Regions from separate parts of the Paenarthrobacter sp. NPDC056912 genome, predicted to be linked through region 3. Evidence: riboswitches for the same ligand, from Rfam matches in the RefSeq annotation. Region 3 holds a riboswitch; each other region holds the start of a gene.
The links. A riboswitch is a leader RNA that binds a small molecule or an ion and turns the genes downstream of it on or off. The one in region 3 is predicted to bind S-adenosylmethionine.
Positions count from the first base shown of each region.

Region 1: linked by a shared signal. The riboswitch ahead of ACFRJ9_RS18525 (aminotransferase class V-fold PLP-dependent enzyme) and the one ahead of ACFRJ9_RS19505 (hypothetical protein) in region 3 are both predicted to bind S-adenosylmethionine.
Region 2: linked by a shared signal. The riboswitch ahead of ACFRJ9_RS03750 (DUF1737 domain-containing protein) and the one ahead of ACFRJ9_RS19505 (hypothetical protein) in region 3 are both predicted to bind S-adenosylmethionine.
Region 4: linked by a shared signal. The riboswitch ahead of ACFRJ9_RS02345 (LLM class flavin-dependent oxidoreductase) and the one ahead of ACFRJ9_RS19505 (hypothetical protein) in region 3 are both predicted to bind S-adenosylmethionine.

Region 1 is NZ_JBHUCD010000018.1:109,077-111,267, forward strand. It holds gene ACFRJ9_RS18525 (aminotransferase class V-fold PLP-dependent enzyme) at 1-1,287, opposite strand, end outside; SAM riboswitch class IV at 1,319-1,432, opposite strand; gene hisN (histidinol-phosphatase) at 1,615-2,191, opposite strand, start outside.
Region 2 is NZ_JBHUCD010000002.1:369,724-371,914, forward strand. It holds gene ACFRJ9_RS03745 (NtaA/DmoA family FMN-dependent monooxygenase) at 1-671, opposite strand, end outside; SAM riboswitch class IV at 838-949, shown strand; gene ACFRJ9_RS03750 (DUF1737 domain-containing protein) at 963-1,229, shown strand; gene ACFRJ9_RS03755 (rhodanese-like domain-containing protein) at 1,226-1,636, shown strand; gene ACFRJ9_RS03760 (O-succinylhomoserine sulfhydrylase) at 1,637-2,191, shown strand, end outside.
Region 3 is NZ_JBHUCD010000020.1:83,029-85,219, reverse strand. It holds gene ACFRJ9_RS19510 (sodium:solute symporter) at 1-740, shown strand, start outside; SAM riboswitch class IV at 932-1,051, shown strand; gene ACFRJ9_RS19505 (hypothetical protein) at 1,068-1,367, shown strand; gene ACFRJ9_RS19500 (hypothetical protein) at 1,364-1,555, opposite strand; gene ACFRJ9_RS19495 (VIT1/CCC1 transporter family protein) at 1,787-2,191, shown strand, end outside.
Region 4 is NZ_JBHUCD010000002.1:78,639-80,829, forward strand. It holds gene ACFRJ9_RS02345 (LLM class flavin-dependent oxidoreductase) at 1-864, opposite strand, end outside; SAM riboswitch class IV at 902-1,010, opposite strand; gene ACFRJ9_RS02350 (LLM class flavin-dependent oxidoreductase) at 1,233-2,191, shown strand, end outside.

The DNA.
Region 1 (2,191 bases), on a different contig from region 3:
GTAGTCCCAGCCCAGCCCGGTGTGCTTGAGTTCCTCGATACCGGCAAGGAGCCTCGTAGCGTCCTCCAACCTCGAACCAACGCCAAAGCTGGCGCGCAGGGACCCGGACGGGAGCCCGAGGCGCTTCAGGAGCGGGTGGGCGCAGAAACGGCCGTCCCGGAGACCGATTCCGTGCTCGGCCGCCAGGTATGCGGCGACCAATCCAGCGTCGAAACCTTCAACAGAGAAGTTGACCACGCCAATGGTGTCCTCGGAATCGCTGAAGATCTGGTGGACGGTGACGCCGTCGATCGCCCGCAGTCCATCCACAAGGTACGAGCGGATGGAGGCCTCGTGGGCATGCCACGCATCCTCATCCAGCCCTGCCAGAACCTGGGTGGCACGGGCAAGCGTGGCTGCGCCCAAAACATTGGGGGAGCCGCCCTCGTGGCGGGCCGGTCCTGTGGCCCAGCTGACGGAGTCCAGGCGGGCCTCACGCACGGCTCCGCCGCCGGCCAAGTGGGGGGGTCCTGCGTCAAGCCAATCCGGCCGGCCAACAACAACGCCTGCACCGAAGGGTGCATAGAGCTTGTGGCCGGAGAAAACAACGTAGTCGACGTCGGCCTCGGCGATGTTGATCCGGCGGTGCGGAGCGAGCTGGGCCGCGTCCACCACAATCCGTGCCCCGTATTCGTGGGCCAACGACGCCAGCTGTGCGATGGGCAGGATTTCGCCGGTTACGTTGGAAGCGCCCGTTATGGCGAGCAGCGACACGCCGCCCTCGCTGAGCTCCGCACGAAGGTTCTCCAAGGTGGCCGCCAGTGTTGGGGCCGCAATGACGCTGCGGTGCGGTACACCCTGCCAGGGAAGAAGGTTGGCGTGGTGCTCAATATCCAGGTAAAGGACCTCGCCGGTGTTCTGTCCGTTGACCTGGGGAAGGCACCCGGCCAGCAGGTTCAAGGAGTCCGTGGTGTTGCGGGTGAAGATGACGGAATCGTCCGCCCTGCCGCCGACGAACTCCCGGACGATGTTTCGGGAGTTCTCGTACACCGAGGTGCTGATCTGGGACGCGTAGCCGGCGCCGCGGTGGACGCTGGCGTAGTACGGAAGAACTTCGTTCAGATAGGCCGACACAATGGTCAACGCAGGTGCCGAAGCACCGTAGTCGAGATTGGCATAGCGAACGTGGCCGCCCTGAATCAGGGGCGCCTGCAGTTCCGCGCCAGTGACTGCGGCCAGCGGCCGCGAGGCGGCGGCTGCCTGTGCGGAGGACGGCCTGGTGTTTGAGTTTAACGTGACAGTGCTCATGGGACCTCACTCAAGAGGGACCCCCGCAGGGGATCCGCGCTTGCCGTATCCGTTCCGGACCGGCCAGGTCGTCACCCGGGGCACCCCACCGCGAATGGAGGGTTGCCGGCCAGCAAACCGGGGTTTAGCGCTGGCACTCGTGACCTGTAAAGAGGTTAGGGCACCTCCGACGCTCCCTCCAAAGCCGCCAGGTTTTGTTAAGCACATTGTTACGGAGAATGGCGGGCAGTCGTTTCGTCGAATAAAAGACGGCGGGTGCCTCCCAAAGGAGGCACCCGCCGTCGAAAATTCGCCAAAACTGTCCAGAAGTGTGCAGGCTGGATTACATCAGAGGAGGTCGTCCAAGGCGGGGTTGAGCCGCTTGAGGACCTCGGAATGCAGGATGGAGTTCGTCGCCAGGGCATTGCCGCCGAAGGGGCCGTCTTCGCCCTCCAGGGACGTGAAGCGACCGCCTGCCTCCGTAACGATGGGGACCAGCGCTGCCATGTCATAGAGGTTCAGCTCCGGCTCGCAGGCGATGTCCACGGCACCCTCGGCCACCAGGCAATAGGACCAGAAGTCACCGTAGGCGCGCGTGCGCCAGATGTCCTCGGTGAGCCCCATGAATTCATCCAGGTTGCCGCGCTCCTTCCAACCCGAAAGGCTCGAGTAGGACATCGAGGCGTCTGCCAGGCGCGAGACATTGGAAACTTTGAGTCGGGTGGCCGATGCCAGGGAACGGCCCATGTAGGCGCCCATTTCCTTGGCGGCCCACCAGCGCTTGCCCAATGCGGGCGCGCTGACCACACCCACAACGGGCTCTCCTTCGTCCACGAGGGCGATCAATGTGGCCCACACCGGAACCCCGCGGACAAAGTTCTTGGTGCCATCGATGGGGTCGATAATCCAGCGACGCGAGCCGTGC
Region 2 (2,191 bases), on a different contig from region 3:
TCCGGCAGCGGTGCCGTGTTCAGTGGTCCGCGGACCTTGAAGAAGTCGCCTTCGTGGTTGATCTGATGGACCTTGGTGTGGTCCGCGAACACCCCGGCGGAAGCATCCTCAAGCACGGCGCCAGGTTCCCAGCTCCGCCAGAGCCGCCTGACGACGTCGACGAATTCCTCGGCCTTCTCATACCGCAGGTCGTGTTCGATTTGCTGGTCCAGCCCATAGTTCTGGGCCGCGAGGTCGCTGCCGGAAGTCACCACGTTCCAGCCAAGCTGGCCCTCGGAGAAGTGCTGGAGGGTAGCGAGGAGCCGGGCCGCAGTGAACGGCGGATAGAACGAGGCGCTGACCGTAGGCACAATCCCCAGGTGCTCCGTTGCAGACAGAAGGTACGGGACCAGCGCCAATGGATCATGCTTGGGCGCGAAGGACGCGTGGGCCAGCGAAACCTCGGCCGTGCCGCCATAGGTGTCCGGGACTGTCAGGGAATCCTCGATGATGAAGAGGTCCAGCCCGGATCGCTCGAACGCGCGCACGGCTTCCTGGTACAGGGCGGGTTTCTTCCAGTCGTAGCCCAGGCTGTAACCGGGAGTCCCCCAGCCCTGGACTCCGAAACCGTGGCCCACAAACCATCCAAAATGCAGCATGGGCTTGAGTGTAGAACTGCTCTGTCCGTTCACCGCGACCTGATTTCATGCGAAGTTACAGGGGGTCGTACTGCGTCAATTATGCTCCCGGGGCGTCTTATTTGGAGAGGTTCCACAGCATCCTCCGGTTACGCAACATGACGAGCCCGCAGCCACCCGCAAGTGCAGGCCTATGCCCGTGGATGTTACGTTTTTCTTGAGTAATGAGCACCAGCGCCAAGCCCTGACTTGCTGGTCGGCAACCCTCTCTCCGGCGGGGTGCCTCAGGTGACTACTCGGCGTATCGACAACTCGAACTGCAAGCGTGACTGAGGAGCACCATCAATGCCTGAACCCACCGAAGAAAAACTCTCCTACCGCCTGGTGACCGGCCCGGATACCCGCGATTTCTGCGAGCGCATCCACAACGCCCTCGCCGAGGGTTACGTACTCCACGGCAGCCCCGCAGCCACCTTCAACGGCACCGATGTGATCGTGGCCCAAGCCGTGGTCCTGCCTACCGCCATCGCCAGTGCCGACGCCGCTGTTGCCAATGCTGTTGATCAGCTGGAGAACTACGAGGACGAGGAAGCATTCGAGGGCCACGCATGAGCTACGCAGGTGACCTGACCCCGCAGGACGCGTGGGCCAAACTTGAAGAAGGCGCCATCCTGGTGGACGTCCGCACTGAGGGCGAATGGGCCCACATCGGCATCCCGGACACCAAAGCCACCGAGAACGATCCCCTGTTCATCCAGTGGAACCTCGCCGGCGGCATCCCGAATTCCCGCTTCATCGAGGACCTGCAGCAGCAGGCACCCGAGGGCGACGGCGTGGAACTGGTCTTCCTCTGCCGCTCCGGCCAGCGGTCCATCTCCGCGGCCATTGCCGCAACACAGATCGGCTTCACCGCCTACAACGTCCTTGAAGGCTTCGAGGGCGAGCCCGACCGCTATGGCGAGCGCACCGTGAATGGCTGGAAGAACCGTGGCCTGCCGACGAATCTAGGAACCGACTAAGTGACTTTCAATCCTGATGCCGCTGGCTGGAGCCCTGACACCCAGGCCGTCCGCGGTGGCCTTGACCGTACCAACTTCCAGGAAACGGCCGAACCCGTTTTCCTGAACTCCGGCTTTGTCTACGAGTCGGCGGCCGCTGCCGAACGCGCCTTCACCGGAGAGGACGAACGCTTCGTCTACTCCCGCTACGGCAACCCCTCCGTGGCCACCTTCCAGGAACGGCTCCGCCTGCTCGAGGGAACCGAGGCGTGCTTTGCGACGGCGTCCGGCATGTCCGCGGTCTTCACCGCCTTGGGTGCCCTGCTGGCTGCCGGCGACCGCGTGGTTGCGGCCCGCTCCCTCTTCGGCTCATGCTTTGTGATCCTCAACGAGATCCTGCCCCGCTGGGGTGTGGAGACCGTTTTCGTTGATGGTCCGGATCTGGAGCAGTGGCGTGAGGCCCTCTCCGAACCGACCACCGCGGTGTTCTTCGAGTCTCCTTCCAACCCCATGCAGGAAATCGTGGACATCGCCGCCGTGAGCGAACTGGCGCATGCCGCCGGGGCGACTGTCGTC
Region 3 (2,191 bases):
GCATCCTCTACGGCATCGCCGGCGCCCTGATCGGTTTGGCTGCCCGCGTGGCGCTTCCCGATATCGACGTCGCCAACCTCGGCAAGGACGTGGTGTATGCCGAGGTAGCAACCCACATCCTGCCGATCGGCATCGGCGGCCTGGTCATGGCCGCTGCTGTCGCAGCCATGATGTCCACCGCTTCCGGCGCCCTGATCGCCGCTGCGACGGTGGCCCGTGCGGACGTTGTTCCGTTCGTTGCCAGCTGGTTCGGCAAGACCATCAACACCGATGACACAGAAAACCCGGAGCACGACGTCCGGGCAAACCGTTACTGGGTACTTGGCCTTGGCATCGTCGCGGTCCTGATCTCCATGGCCGCGCAGGACGTGGTGGTTGCCCTCACCATCGCCTACGACATCCTGGTAGGCGGCCTCCTGGTTGCCATTCTGGGTGGCCTGGTGTGGAAGCGCGGAACCGGCATCGCTGCGGCGTGGTCCATGGCGATTGGTTCCGTGCTGACCCTGGCGCTGCTGGTCATGTTCGCCACCGGAATCATTCCGAGCGCAGACGGCGTCTACGCCAACGAACCGATCTACTTCGGCCTGGCAGCCTCGTTCCTGGCCTACGTGGTGATTTCCCTCCTCACACCGCCCACCGACCCCGCGGTCCGCGCCGCGTGGGACAAGCGCGTGGCAGGGGCCGTCTCTGACGAGCTCCCGATTCAGGAACACCCCGTCAGCAGCCACAAGGCCAACTAACAGGAACCTTCGGCAGCAAACAGGATACTGAGCAAAGTTCGACGGCGGTGCCGCCCCTTTCCGGGGCAGCGCCGCCGTTGTTCTGTGCCCGACAAATGCGAGTTGCGGGGCCTGCTTTGCGCGTTCAAACGGCCCGAAACCACGCAAAGCGGGCCCCACAACAAGAAACACGTGCGGTAAAGTGATTCCAGCTTCAAGAGATGTGGCGCCAAGCTCCGACTGGCCACGCACCAACCCCATGTTCACGGGTGGTTCGGATGAGGAAGCGGCCCGTCCCGGACCAGAGACAACCGAGCGGGCAAGAGCACTCCCCCAAGGAGCATTCCCTTGCCGTACCAAGGTGATACCACCCCTGCCTCAAGCATCCCCCTCCCGCCTGCCACTCACGCGGTGGCGGTGATTCCCGCCGTCGACCTTGTCCTTGGAACGGTGACCATCACCACGCACGGCGGGTCAGCCCGGTTCCAGCATCCCGAACCGCGCATGATCGAGCGGGCGCTGGCCCGGGCCGTGCGTTCAACGCGCTGGTGTGAAGCGTCCGGAACCCTGACAGTGACTGTCGCCGCCCCCGGCCAAAGGGCAGGAAGCGAACGGCACTTCCAACTCCGCAACGGGGCCGAGGGCTAGCTGCCCTCGTCCTCCCCGCGGAACTCTTCGGTGTCATCGAGCGGGACCACGCGTTCGTCGTCCTCGGGGGCGTCTACTTCCTCCACCCAGGCCTCGTCCACTTCCTGGTCTTCGCTGTAGTCATAGGCCGGGTCCGACTCAATGGTTGCCCGGAGCGGGTGATTGGCGTGTGATTCGGTGGTGTTCATGCTGCAACCTCCGTCTCGTGGGCCGAGCGGCCCAATAACCGGTTGCGGGGAGAGGGCCCCGCCCCTGTTCTTCCATCTGAGCACCGCGCCCGCAAGGGGTCAAGAAGGGCCGGAAATTACGGTGCACCGAACATTCCAACTAAGGAATACCAGCCGAAAATCCCCGCCAATTAGCGGTACAGTGGGGGCTGCAATGGGGCCGCAACTACCCCACCCAGCACAGGAGAAAAAGTGCAGAAGCACCAGGAATCCCCCGATTCGTCGAGCCCCGCTCCGGATCCCACCCCTCAAGACCCCTCTGCGGAAACAACGCCGCCCACGGCTTCGGACATCCGGCGCTGGCGCCAATATTTGGCTGACGAGCGCGCCGAGGCCGCCGTCTACCGCGAACTCGCCCAGCGCCGCGACGGCGAAGAGCGCCAGATCCTTTTGGCCCTGGCCGAAGCCGAAGGACGCCACGAGGCACATTGGCTCAAGCTCCTGGGAGAGCACGCGGGAATGCCCAAGGCCGCGTCCATCCGCAGCCAGCTCCTGGGCTTCTTCGCCCGCCACTTCGGATCAGTATTCGTTTTGGCCCTGGCCCAACGGGCGGAAGGCCGTTCCCCTTACGGCACGGATCCAGCAGCCACACCGGCC
Region 4 (2,191 bases), on a different contig from region 3:
ACGCGCGCCGCCTGTCCACTCTTGGTAGGAGTCCAGCTCAGCCAGACGGTCCTCGGCGGTTTGTCCCCGTGAATCGAGGATGACGTCCAGTTCCACCAGGGTCCGTGGTGCTCCGGCGGCGGCCGCGGCTTGGGCCGCTGCCGGAAGGGCGTCCGCTGTGTCCGCGGATACCAGGGCAACGTCGGCCTCGACGGCGGGAATCAGTTCAGCGGGCGCGAACACCACCAGTTGGCCTTGGAGGGGGCGCGGGATGATGGACGGGCCCTTGACGGAGAAGCGTTCGCCCTCGAAGTCCGCGTAGTGCAACTTGTTCCGGTCCAGGTACCGGCCGGTTGAGACGTCACGGATCACGGCGTCGTCTTCCCACGAGTCCCAGAGCAGACGGCCGGCTTGGACAACGTCCGCGGCTTCATAGGCCGCATCGCCTTCCGGCAACGGTGTGCGACCCACTGCCCGGGCTTCCTCTTGGAGGTTCTCCGCGTTGACCAACCACCCCGCCCTGCCCAGGGAGGAGTAGTCAAGGCTGGCCAACTGGGTTGCCACATGAAACGGCTCAGCGAAGAGCGTGCCGGCCTCGGGGACCAGCCCGATGGATCGGGTGATGGGTGCTGCGAAGGCCGCACGCTGGATCGCATCGATCCGGCCCGCGATTCCGGTGCTTCCGGGGTCCACCACGCGGGTGTCCCGGAACGTTGCCACGTGGAAACCCGCGATATCGGCAGCCTGAACAGTTTCACGAATCCGCTGGCCCCCCAATAGTGCCTGCGGCTCGTGCTGTGCCCTGCGCCATGCGGCCGGGTGGGCTCCATCGCCGTCGAGCTCCACGGCAACCACTCGGGAACGGAATTCGGGTTTAGAAGGCATGGTGATCTCTTTCTTTACGCCGCTCAGCGGCCGGGACGACATTCACTTGCCGCAATTGCGGCCAGGTCTGTTTCCGGAGCACCCCGCCATTAATGCCTGAGGGTTGCCGCAGCACGAGCCGGTCCTTGGCGTGCTGACTCTTGACCTATGAGTCGAATGTAGGAGCGGCTCCAAGGAATGTACAAACCGCTGGACTCGGGGCGTCAACGCGGGAAATGGCGCGTCAAGCGGCGGCGAAAATCGTCATCTTCGCCCCGCCAAAGAGCACGTATGACGGTCCGTTTCGCAGAATTTCCTCAGATTTAGCAGGGTTGAGCGGGGTGACGGATCGGCTTTGGCGGCGCGTCGGCCCTCCGTAGTGTCGTGCCATGCCGAAGCCCTCCGTTACCCCCTTGTCCGTCCTCGACCTCAGCCCTGTGTCGGCCGGGCAAACCCCCGGTGACGCATTGCGCAGCACCCTGGCCCTTGCCGCTTCCGCCGAGGCCTCCGGCTACTCCCGCTACTGGCTCGCAGAACACCACCTCAATACCGGTGTTGCTGGTTCAGCCCCGCATATCCTTGCCGGGCTGGTGGCCTCCGCTACCAAGACGATCCGGGTGGGCACGGCCGCCACGCTGCTGGGAAACTATCGCGCGCTCCAGATCGCTGAAAGCATCGGAACACTCGCGGCAGTGTTCCCTGACAGACTGGACCTGGGCTTCGGACGCTCCGGCCCGCCCAAATCACCCGGCGAACCTGCGCCCGGATTCGTGGCCGCGGCAGGCAGCATCCCGGAAGCGGATCCAGCTGTCCGAGTGGTTGACGGCCTGCTGGTTCCGGCGCCGCGTCCGATTTTCGGGGCAGTGCTTCCGCGGAAGTTCCGTTTGCAGGGCGAGCTCCTTGGCCGCTTCCCTGGTGACACTGAAAACTTCGAAGACGACGTTCAGGACATCATCGGCTTCTTCACGGGCGAATACCGCACCAGGCACGGTGAGGAAGTCACGGCAACCCCTGCCCTGGGCCAGTCGCCCCAGTTCTGGATCCACGGCTCCACCGCCGGACCCAGCGCAAGGCTCGCCGGCAAGCTCGGGCTTCCGTTCGGGGCCAACTACCACGTGGCACCGGCCAACGTGCTGGATTCCGTGGCCGAATATCGGGCACACTTCAAGCCCTCCGCAGCATTGGCTGAACCCCACGTGATCGTTTCGGCCGACGTCCTGGTAGCGCCCGACGAGCACCGTGCGCAGCGGCTTTCCCGAGGGTACGCGCAATGGGTCCACGGGATCCGCAGCGGCCACGGAGCCATTCCCTACCCGTCCCCGGAAGATGCCCTTGAGCTCCGGTTGGA